Regions from separate parts of the Trichococcus shcherbakoviae genome, predicted to be linked through region 2. Evidence: riboswitches for the same ligand, from Rfam matches in the RefSeq annotation. Region 2 holds a riboswitch; each other region holds the start of a gene.
The links. A riboswitch is a leader RNA that binds a small molecule or an ion and turns the genes downstream of it on or off. The one in region 2 is predicted to bind lysine.
Positions count from the first base shown of each region.

Region 1: another riboswitch for lysine. It lies ahead of dapD (2,3,4,5-tetrahydropyridine-2,6-dicarboxylate N-acetyltransferase); the one in region 2 lies ahead of ACKPBX_RS12940 (ABC transporter substrate-binding protein/permease).
Region 3: another riboswitch for lysine. It lies ahead of dapA (4-hydroxy-tetrahydrodipicolinate synthase); the one in region 2 lies ahead of ACKPBX_RS12940 (ABC transporter substrate-binding protein/permease).

Region 1 is NZ_OY762653.1:490,525-493,802, reverse strand. Features, by position in the region: gene ACKPBX_RS02335 (aminotransferase class I/II-fold pyridoxal phosphate-dependent enzyme) at 1-715, opposite strand, end outside; lysine riboswitch at 986-1,131, shown strand; gene dapD (2,3,4,5-tetrahydropyridine-2,6-dicarboxylate N-acetyltransferase) at 1,292-2,005, shown strand; gene ACKPBX_RS02325 (M20 metallopeptidase family protein) at 2,037-3,179, shown strand.
Region 2 is NZ_OY762653.1:2,727,068-2,730,345, forward strand. Features, by position in the region: gene ACKPBX_RS12930 (lactate/malate family dehydrogenase) at 1-548, opposite strand, end outside; gene ACKPBX_RS12935 (HAD family hydrolase) at 552-1,265, opposite strand; lysine riboswitch at 1,466-1,620, shown strand; partial or broken gene ACKPBX_RS12940 (ABC transporter substrate-binding protein/permease) at 1,814-3,278, shown strand, end outside.
Region 3 is NZ_OY762653.1:868,347-871,624, forward strand. Features, by position in the region: gene ACKPBX_RS03950 (DUF1345 domain-containing protein) at 1-443, opposite strand, end outside; gene ACKPBX_RS03955 (VOC family protein) at 483-866, opposite strand; lysine riboswitch at 1,159-1,305, shown strand; gene dapA (4-hydroxy-tetrahydrodipicolinate synthase) at 1,446-2,333, shown strand; gene ACKPBX_RS03965 (mandelate racemase/muconate lactonizing enzyme family protein) at 2,539-3,278, opposite strand, start outside.

The DNA of each region.
Region 1 (3,278 bases), 690 kb from region 2:
CGGTCATCGCATAGCTTTTCGAAGTGCCGTTGATGACGATGGACTGCTCAGGGATGTATTTGGCGATGGATGTATGACTGCCATCGTAGGTCAGTTCGCTGTAGATCTCATCGCTGAGGACAAAAACATCATATTTCCTGATGACTTCGGCCAACGCCTCGACTTCCGCCTTCGTATAAGTGGCGCCGGTCGGGTTGTTTGGATAGGTAAGCACGACCATCTTCGTTTCCGGATTCGCATCCAACGCCGCCATCAGGTCCTCCGGCGTGATCAGGAAACCGGTCTCGGATGTGTCGATCTTGACGCTCTGGCCGCCAGCCAAATGCGTAACGTATTCATACTGCGGGAATGCCGGCGATTGGATGATCACCTTGTCGCCCGGATTCATCAGCGCGAACATCGACGCAGTGATCGCTTCCGTGGCGCCGACAGTCAGGATGATGTCTGTCTCCGCGTTGTAATGCAGGCCGTATTTCCGCTCCATGAACTTCGCAATCTCCTTGCGGGTTTCGAGGACGCCGGCGGAAGGGGCGTAATGCGTCTGATTCTGGTTCAAAGCGTCTGCGGCCGCCGCTTTAATGAAATCCGGCGTATCGAAATCTGGCTCACCCATCGTGAAGCGGATCAGGTCCTTCACATCGCTGATGGCAGCGTCGAAGTTGCGGATGGGCGATCCTTTCAGTTGCTTCACAAAACGGTTCGTTTCTCTGCTCATAATTTATCTCCTCCGGATGAAATATCCTTAATCAATGTATAGTCGAACATGCGCCAGCCGATTGCTGACGCCCAATATCATGAAAATAACATAACACGATTGCAGACGTATTTCTATGCTAAGTTACACACTCTTGAATGAAAATTAGAAAACCGCTAATTTGATGAGTTTTTTCACATATAGAAGGCCACTCATCCCGGCACTTTCCGACCCGGAGCGGTTGACAGTTCTGCCGGATAAGTGTACGATTAGAAAAATTAAATGAATCGCCAAGCAATAAGAGGTCGCGGCTGGTCAAGAGTACCGCAAGGGAAAGGGACGGTCGCCGAAGCATGCAGATGCTGGACCCAGGTTGAACAAATGTGGGGCTGTTCCATTGTCGTTGCCCGATGACAATGGATTGCGCTTTAGCTTGGTTGGGCGAATGCAGGTCTCCGTAGCCGTAAGCACTCGCTTACCGCTATTTTTTTTGCATTTCAGGAACAAACGGCCGTCCGCCGCATAGGGCAAACACAGGCTGGCATGCTATAATGGGCATGTTGGAACAGAAAAAAATGATCGGGAGGAAACATCAAAATGAGCGAACTATTATTGACAGATGCTTACGAAATCGCGGCTTACATCAAGGCTGCCGAAAAGCAAACACCTATAAAACTTTACATCAAAGGGGATTTCGAGAATCCTGCCTACGAAGGCTTGAAATTCTTCGGAAACGGGGACAGCTACACAGTCTTCGGCGACGCTGCAGCGATCTATCATTTCTTGGAAGAAAACAAAGATAAGATCAAAGATCACGTCATGGAATACGACAGACGCAATTCCGCAATTCCATTGTTGGACACTACCAAAATCGATGCACGCATCGAGCCGGGTTCATTCATCCGTGATCACGTGACGATCGGCAAGAGTGCTGTCATCATGATGGGTGCGGTCATCAACATCGGCGCAATCATCGGAGAAGGCACAATGATCGACATGGGCGCGGTTGTCGGCGCACGCGGCACGATCGGCAAAAACTGTCACATCGGAGCAGGCGCAGTGGTTGCAGGCGTTCTTGAGCCACCATCGAAATCACCAGTCATCATCGAAGACGGTGTTTTGGTCGGCGCGAACGCTGTCATCATCGAAGGCGTACACATCGGCGAAGGCGCTGTTGTCGCAGCTGGCGCAATCGTATTGGAAGACGTACCGGCTAACGCGGTTGTTGCGGGATCCCCTGCTAAAATCGTGAAAATGAAGGACGCTCAGACTAGCGAAAAAACCCAATTATTGGCTGACTTAAGAGACTAATAAATACACGCAGAGGGATCAGGTGAACAGCATGCAGATTGCAGAATTATACGATACGGTGAAGACGATCCGAAGGGAGCTCCACCAGATTCCGGAGATCGGTTTCGATCTGCCGTTGACTTCGGAATATGTCCGCCAAAAGTTGGTATCGTTCGGTTATGAACCGATCAGTACAGCCGAGACGGGCTGGGTAGCCGTCCTGAAGGGCAAGTCCCCGGGATCAGTAGCCTTCCGTGCCGACATGGATGCCCTTGAGGTAACCGAGGATACAGGAGCGGATTTCGCTTCCCTTCACCCGGGCAAAATGCATGCGTGCGGACACGATGGGCACATGGCCTTGTTGTTGGGTTTCGCGAAATACCTGAAGTCCCTGCCTATTTTGGAAAAGTCCGTCGTTTTGGTCTTCCAGCCAGCGGAAGAAGGCCCGGGCGGTGCGAAATGGATCATGGATTCCGGCATCCTGCAGGAGCTGCAGGTCGAAAAGATTTACGGCTACCACCTGTATCCGAGTCTGCCTGAAGGCATCCTGGGCTTGGCCAAAGGCCCCTTGATGGCGCGCAACGGCGAATTCGACATTACGCTTGAGGGCGTCAGCTCGCATGCCGGGCAACCGCACTTCGGCAAGGATGCCTTGATCGCCGCCGCGCAGATTCTTCTCTCGGTCCAAAACATTCTGGCCCGCGACCTTGATCCATTGCAGCCGGCTGTCGTGAACATCGGCACGTTGCATGCCGGGGAAGCCCGCAATATTGTGGCCGGAAAAGCCGAGATGACCGGGACGATCCGGAGCTACGATAAGGCGGTCTATGCTTCCATCAAGGAACGCCTTGCCGACATCTGTGCCGGCATCGAGCGCATGAGTGGTGTCATCTGCACGTTGGATATCCGCGATTTCTATCCGGAAGTCACCAACGATGCGGAAATGATCGGCACGTTGATGGACGCGTTGCCGGTCGATGCCTACGAAGTCGTCAAACCATTGATGCTGGCCGAGGACTTCGCTTTCTACCAAGAAAGCATCCGCGGCGCCTTCATCCTGCTTGGGACCGGCCGTCCCGACATGGGTTGGACGCACCCGCTCCACAGCAGCCGCTTCAACTTCGACGAGAAGGTTCTGCTGCAGGGAATCGCCTGCTACGACCTGATCCTCGAAAAGGAAGGGCTGAAGGGCTAAAAGCCAACAGCAAGTTACCGAACACACAACATACAACCAAAAAGCACCCTCGCTGGGGTGCTTTTTTGCTTTTCGGGGCGCATAATGATTGTCGTCCTC
Region 2 (3,278 bases):
CCGTGTTCGCCCATGATGTAGCCGCTGACGTTTTTGGGATCGACATGATAATGGGCAGCAACAATCTGACGGTAGCGGAAAGTATCCAAAGTCGTTCCGGTGCCGAAAATCTTACCTTTCGGATAGTCGAACTCATTTTCGGCGATGTAGGTGATCGTATCGACCGGATTCGTTATCAGGATGATGATGGCGTCTTTTGTGTGCTGGGTGATGCCGGCCATGATTTTGCGTATTTCATTGGCATTCTCCTTGCCCATCAACGCTCTTGGGGGCATATCCTCACCGGGGCGAGGCTTCTCGCTGACGCCTGCGGAAATGATGATGACGTCGGCATCCGCGCAGTCCGCATAATCGCCGGCGTAGATTTTGCTGTGTGTCCGGTAGCTAGCGGCCAGCGCATGGCGGTGGTCCAGGGCTTCGCCTCTTGCCGTGTCCTCGTTGCTGTCGATCAGGACGATGTCAGAAAATAAGTTGAGGTGGCTGCAGTCGGTCAATACTTGGGAACCGACATGGCCGACCCCGATGATGGCTAATTTTGTCTGGATCATAGGTCATATTTCCTTTCGTTTTGAGATGTTATTGTTTATGGCTTGGTGCATTTCCGCTACAGAATAGAAGGTTGGCTCCAGCACCACTTTTTCATCTTCCGGTTTCTGGCGATGGTTATACCACAAAGTAGTCCAACCCGCAGCCTGGCCGCCGATGATGTCCGTTTCGTAGGTATCCCCGATGAAGAGCAGCTCATCAGGACTGGCCTTCAAAGCCTCCTGCACATGCGCGAAGGCTTCGGCATAGGGTTTTGGGCAACCGATTTTTTCGGAAATGAAGGTGCGTGCGGGCGGCACCCATCTCTCCAGACCCAAGGCGTTGAACTTTTTCATCTGGTGCTTTTCAGGACCGTTTGTGAAGACCGCAATCGGAATGTTCCGACTTTCCAGCTCATTCAAAAGTTGATCGATGCCTGGGCTTAACGTGATTTCTGCTTGCCTCTTTTGGTAGGTTTCCTGGAAGTGCATCGCCTCTTCGTTGGTGAGCGCAAGGCCCAGGTCGGCGAACGTATGCTGTGTGCGCATGATATGGGACTCGGCCAGCGTCAGCTCCCCATTGGAGAACAGATCGAAAGCCGCATCGCAATGTTCGCGGAAAAGTGCGAAGGTTTCTTCGTCGCTGTGGCTGTTCTCCAAGCGGTAATTTTCCAGCGCCTGGAAGAACGGACTTGCTGTGTCGTATAAAGTATCGTCTAAATCGAATAGTATAGTAAGCATTATTGAGGTAGTTCCTCCCTTTTGTCGTTGCAGTCAGTATAGCATCCGAAACCGATTTTTTGAAACGGAAAAAATAGGGACGATCCGTGATGGTGCCCGTCGATGAGTGTAGTGCTTCGGATGGCGGGGCAAAGCGCTTTTTGTTGCAAATTAAAAATCCGTACAGTATAATAACATACAATAATGTCATACGATCATACAATAATGAAAGAGGCTGCGAACATCAAGAGTAAAATGCCCGTTTGAAAGGGGTGTTCGCCGAAATACAGCGTTTGCTGTGTTGGGGTCAGGGTTAAGAATCCTGACACTGTCAGAACGATTTGCCCAAAATCGTTTGTGGAGTACTTTCGGTATTGCGGGCAGAAGGAAGCTGGATTATAGGGCCTTTTGCTTTATAGTCTATTTTTTTGCACAAAAACGGACTGAATTATCGTTGTTATGACGCTCTATGGGAAGAAAGGTGGACAAAAGCGGCCGTATAAGAAGGGTTATTTTTTATTATTTTTGAGCAGTAAAAAAAAGACTATATACATTAGGAGGAAATAGAGATGACAGTAAAAACATGGAAAAAAACAATGGCAGCATTGACAGGCTTGTTTATTTTGGCGGGTTGCGGTAACGGAGCCACTGATGATTCATCCGCAGCCAACGGTTCAGCGGATTCTGAAACATTCGTGGTCGGAATGGAAGCAGGCTACCCTCCTTTCAACTGGACCCAAAATGATGACAGCAACGGCGCAGTGAAAATCGACGGCGCTGACGGGTACGCTAATGGCTATGATGTTCAGATGGCCAAAAAAGTGGCGGACGGTTTAGGTAAGGAACTGGTCATCGTTAAGACGGAATGGGATGGCCTGGTGCCGGCGTTGATTTCATCTAAAATCGATGCTATCGTTGCAGGCATGTCGCCGACAGAGGAACGCAAAGAAGCGATTGATTTCTCGGATTCCTACTATACGACTGAACTAGTACTTGTCGTCAAAGCGGATGGCGCTTATGCAGATGCGACAACTTTGGCTGATTTCGCGGACGCAAAAGTTACCGCACAGTTGAATACGTTGCACTATGGCGTCATCGATCAGATTGAAGGCGTGCAAAAGCAACCGGCAATGGACAGTTTCACTTCCATGCGCGTAGCTTTGGAATCAGGCACAATTGATGCTTACGTATCGGAACGTCCGGAAGCCATCAGCGCTTCAGCAGCCAATTCCGCTTTCAAAATGATCGAATTGGATGAAACGGATACTTTCGAATTGTCCGCGGCTGATTCAGAAATCGCAATCGGTTTGATCAAAGAAAGTGAATTGAAAGACCAGATCAATGAGATCCTGAGCGGCATCACAGAAGAAGAACGCATCCAAATGATGGATGAAGCAATCCAAAACCAACCATCAGCTGAATAATCAAGACTGACGGAACATCAAAAAGGGGCATACATTAAATGGAGTTTAGTTGGGTTATCCGCATCATCGAAGAAAACTGGAGACAGTTTTTATCAGGTGCATGGACAACATTATATATAGCTTTAATCGGAACCATCATCGGACTGGGGATCGGTCTGATGATCGGCGTCATCCGTACGATCCCGGTTGCGGAATCGGGTTGGAAAAAACACGTGTACAACGTGGTGAATTTTTTGCTGTCATGCTACATCGAAATTTTCCGCGGCACGCCTATGATCGTGCAAGCCATGGTCATCTATTATGGTGCCGCATTGGCGTTTGACATCGACATGAACCGCATCTTTGCAGCGCTTTTGATCGTATCGGTCAATACGGGCGCTTATATGTCGGAGATCGTCCGCGGCGGGATCATTTCCATCGACAAAGGGCAATTCGAAGCCGCTCAAGCAATCGGGATGAATCACTTGCAGACGATGCGGAATGTCGTCATGCCGCAAGTGATCCGGAATATCCTGCCGGCGACAGGGAACGAATTCGTCATCAACATAAAAGATACGTCCGTATTGAACGTCATCTCCGTTTCGGAATTGTTCTTTACGACCAAATCGAT
Region 3 (3,278 bases), 1.1 Mb from region 2:
TCGCGGTAATAGAGTTCCGCGTACCGCAACATGTAGAGACTGTGCACCGTCGTCCAGGAGAGCACGATGCTGAACAGACCAAATCCGATCGTCCCGAAGCTGCGTACATGAGTCGTCAGCATCAACGCGACAGCCCCGATGCTGATCAGGCATGCCATAAGGACAAAAAAATCGATCGTCGAATATTGGATATCTTCCTCTTGCGCAATCCGCTCGGTTTCCGTGCCATCATGCGGATGAAAATCCTTCCACAGCAAATACAACAAAATGATTGCTGCACTGTCCCAACCGATCAAAGGGGCCAATTCCCAACGCAACCAGAATCCGCCGGCCAGCCCGATGCCCGTACCGATCGCTCCGGCAATCAGGAAGCGCGTCCTTTTTTTGCGCATATCCCTTCCGGCTTTCGTTTGATCGGCAAATAGATGGCTTCTTTTCTTCATGGCTGACAGCCCCCCTGCTTTTTCGGCCTGACTGTTCTTTCAGATCGTGATTTCGATGACATTCTTTTCCGGATCAAGGAACATGCTTTCATAATAGCCATCCCCTGTAATGCGCGGCTGGCTTTTGCATGTGTACCCCGCTTTGATGAGTCTATCAGTGAAATAGTCGACGTTCTGCTTGCTGCCGACGGAGACGGCCAGATGCGCCCAGCCAAGCATATCAAGGGGATAGCGTTCGTTGACATCCATCCTTTTCATAAGCTCCAAACGGGCCCCTCCTTCACGGAAAGTAATAAAGTAAGATTGGAAGTCTTTCTCAGGATTCCGGTATAATTTATTGGCCTTTCCATCAAAAAAACGAACATAAAAATCGCGCATCAGCTCCAAATCGCCCACCCACACTGCAACATGTTCAATCTTCATCGCTATTCACGTCCTCTCATCATCCTTGCCGGTGCGCTGGAGATAAACTCTGCGCGGATGGCCTGCAACAAAACATCCCGGAATCCCTTTTTGGACTTTCCGTAAAAGCGTTTCCTCAATTTGATTTTATCACATTGGCGGCGCATATGCGTTCCCGGAAGCATCCTCATGTACCGTCACCTTATGTGTCTTTTTTGCCATCTTTTTCAAAGTATTTTCTCAGCATCCACTCAGAATATGATTGACAGACTGATTTGTATTTGATAGTGTGGAAGTAACAAAATACGATTCGATGTGATGAAGAGGTCGCGGTTAACAATCAGTAAGGGATTCCCTGAAAGGTGTTGCTGCCGAAATACTCTGTATTGGGGCCAAGGTTGAATAAATCTGGCACTGTCGGACAAAGCCGCCCAGCTTTGTTCGGTGAGCTTCTCACGTTGGGGCAAATTGGTGGAATTCACTATATGGATGCAACGCTTCAGCTTAAGCAGCCTGTTTTGAACGACTATGAGACCATTTGCTCATAGTCGTTTTTTGTCTATTCATAAATATAAAACAGAATTCAGGAGGAAGATAAGCATGGCAATTTTTGAAGGATCAGGCGTTGCGATCGTTACGCCGTTTAAAGACACGGAGAACCAAGAAATCAACTACGAGGTATTGGAAGAGCTGATCGAGTTCCATATCGCGAACGGCACCGATTCGATCATCATCGCGGGCACAACCGGGGAAGCTTCAACGCTGACGGATGAAGAGCAACTTCATCTCATTCGTTTCACTGTCGAAAAAGTCAACGGCCGTATCCCTGTCATCGGCGGTGCCGGAAGCAATGACACGCGCCACGGGGTCGGATTGACGCGCGCTGTAGAGGCAACCGGTGTGGATGCGATCCTCAGCGTAACCCCTTATTACAACAAAACATCGCAAAAAGGCTTGATTGAGCATTACAAAGCCATCGCCAACAGCGTGAAAGTTCCGATCGTCCTTTACAATGTGCCGGGCCGCACCGGTCAGAACATTACCCCTGAAACACTGGTGGAACTGGCGAAAATCGATAACATCGTTTCCTTGAAGGACGCCACTGGAAACTTCAGCCAAGCCGTGGACAATCTGAGTCTTTTGGGCGATCGCCTGGACATCTACTCGGGGAATGATGACACTATCATCCCGTTGATGAGCTTGGGCGCAAAAGGCGTCATCTCTGTCCTTGCCAATATCGCACCGAAAGCTACATCGGAAATGACGCATGCTTTCCTGGATGGCGACATCAAAAAAGCTGCCGCGATGCAAGCACAGTACAAAGAACTGATCGACTGCCTGTTCGTGGAGCCGAATCCGATTCCTGTAAAAGCCGGAATGCAACTGCTGGGCTTCAACGTCGGACCAATGCGTCTGCCGTTGACGGATGCCGATCAAGCGGTCATTGACCGTTTGGCCGCAGCCATGAAAAAAGTTGGCCTGATCTAGAACAAACCCAAAAAACCGCCATCGGAATTTTATGTTTCCGGTGGCGGTTTTTATATTTTTCAGAATAGATGCAGGATATACTTGTTGAGCAACAAAATAATCAACACAAGAAGCATAACGATGATAAAACCGATGGCTCGTTTCACATAAAAATCTCTCAACTTCATGGCTTTTCCTTCCTGGCCTTATTAAGGAGGACATTTATTTATTTTACGATTCCCAGCTTTTTGAAATGGGCTTTTGGAAAAGCGTTGATGCCGATGCCATTCGCATCACCCAGTTTGATCGTGCCCCCGGTGAATAGCGGACCGCCCTCATAAGCTTCGATTCTGTAGAACGACGGCCCAATGAGGTCGACCATCGTGATGCAGTTTTTGGCGGCTGCCAGATGGGCCGCTGCGCTGACCGAAATCTTACTTTCCAACATGCAGCCGATCATGCAGTCTAACCCGTATGTTTCCGCCACTGCACAGATTTTGAGTGCCTCGTGAATGCCGCCGATCTTCATCAGTTTGATATTGATGAGGTCAGCTGATTGAGTCTGGATGATGTGGAGGGCATCCTTCACAGAGAAGACACTCTCGTCAGCCACTATCGGTGTTTGGACGTGTTGCGTCACAAATTTCAGGCCGGCCAGATCGTGCGCCTTCACCGGCTGTTCCACCAGCTCGGCCTGCATGCCCTTATCCTCCAGCATGCTGATGAACCGGACCGCCTCCTGGGGGCTCCAGCTCTGATTGACCTCTACCCGGATGCGGATGCCCGGTCCAACTGCCTTACGGATGGCCAACAAGCTTTCCACATCCTTGAGCCCATTCCTCCCGACATTCACATTCAGAATGCTGAAGCCGTCCTGAACGGCCTGCAGACTGTCGCGTATCCTCTCATCGATGGAATGGTTGCTGATGGTGTGGGCAGTCTCGATTTTCCGTTTCGCCCCGCCCA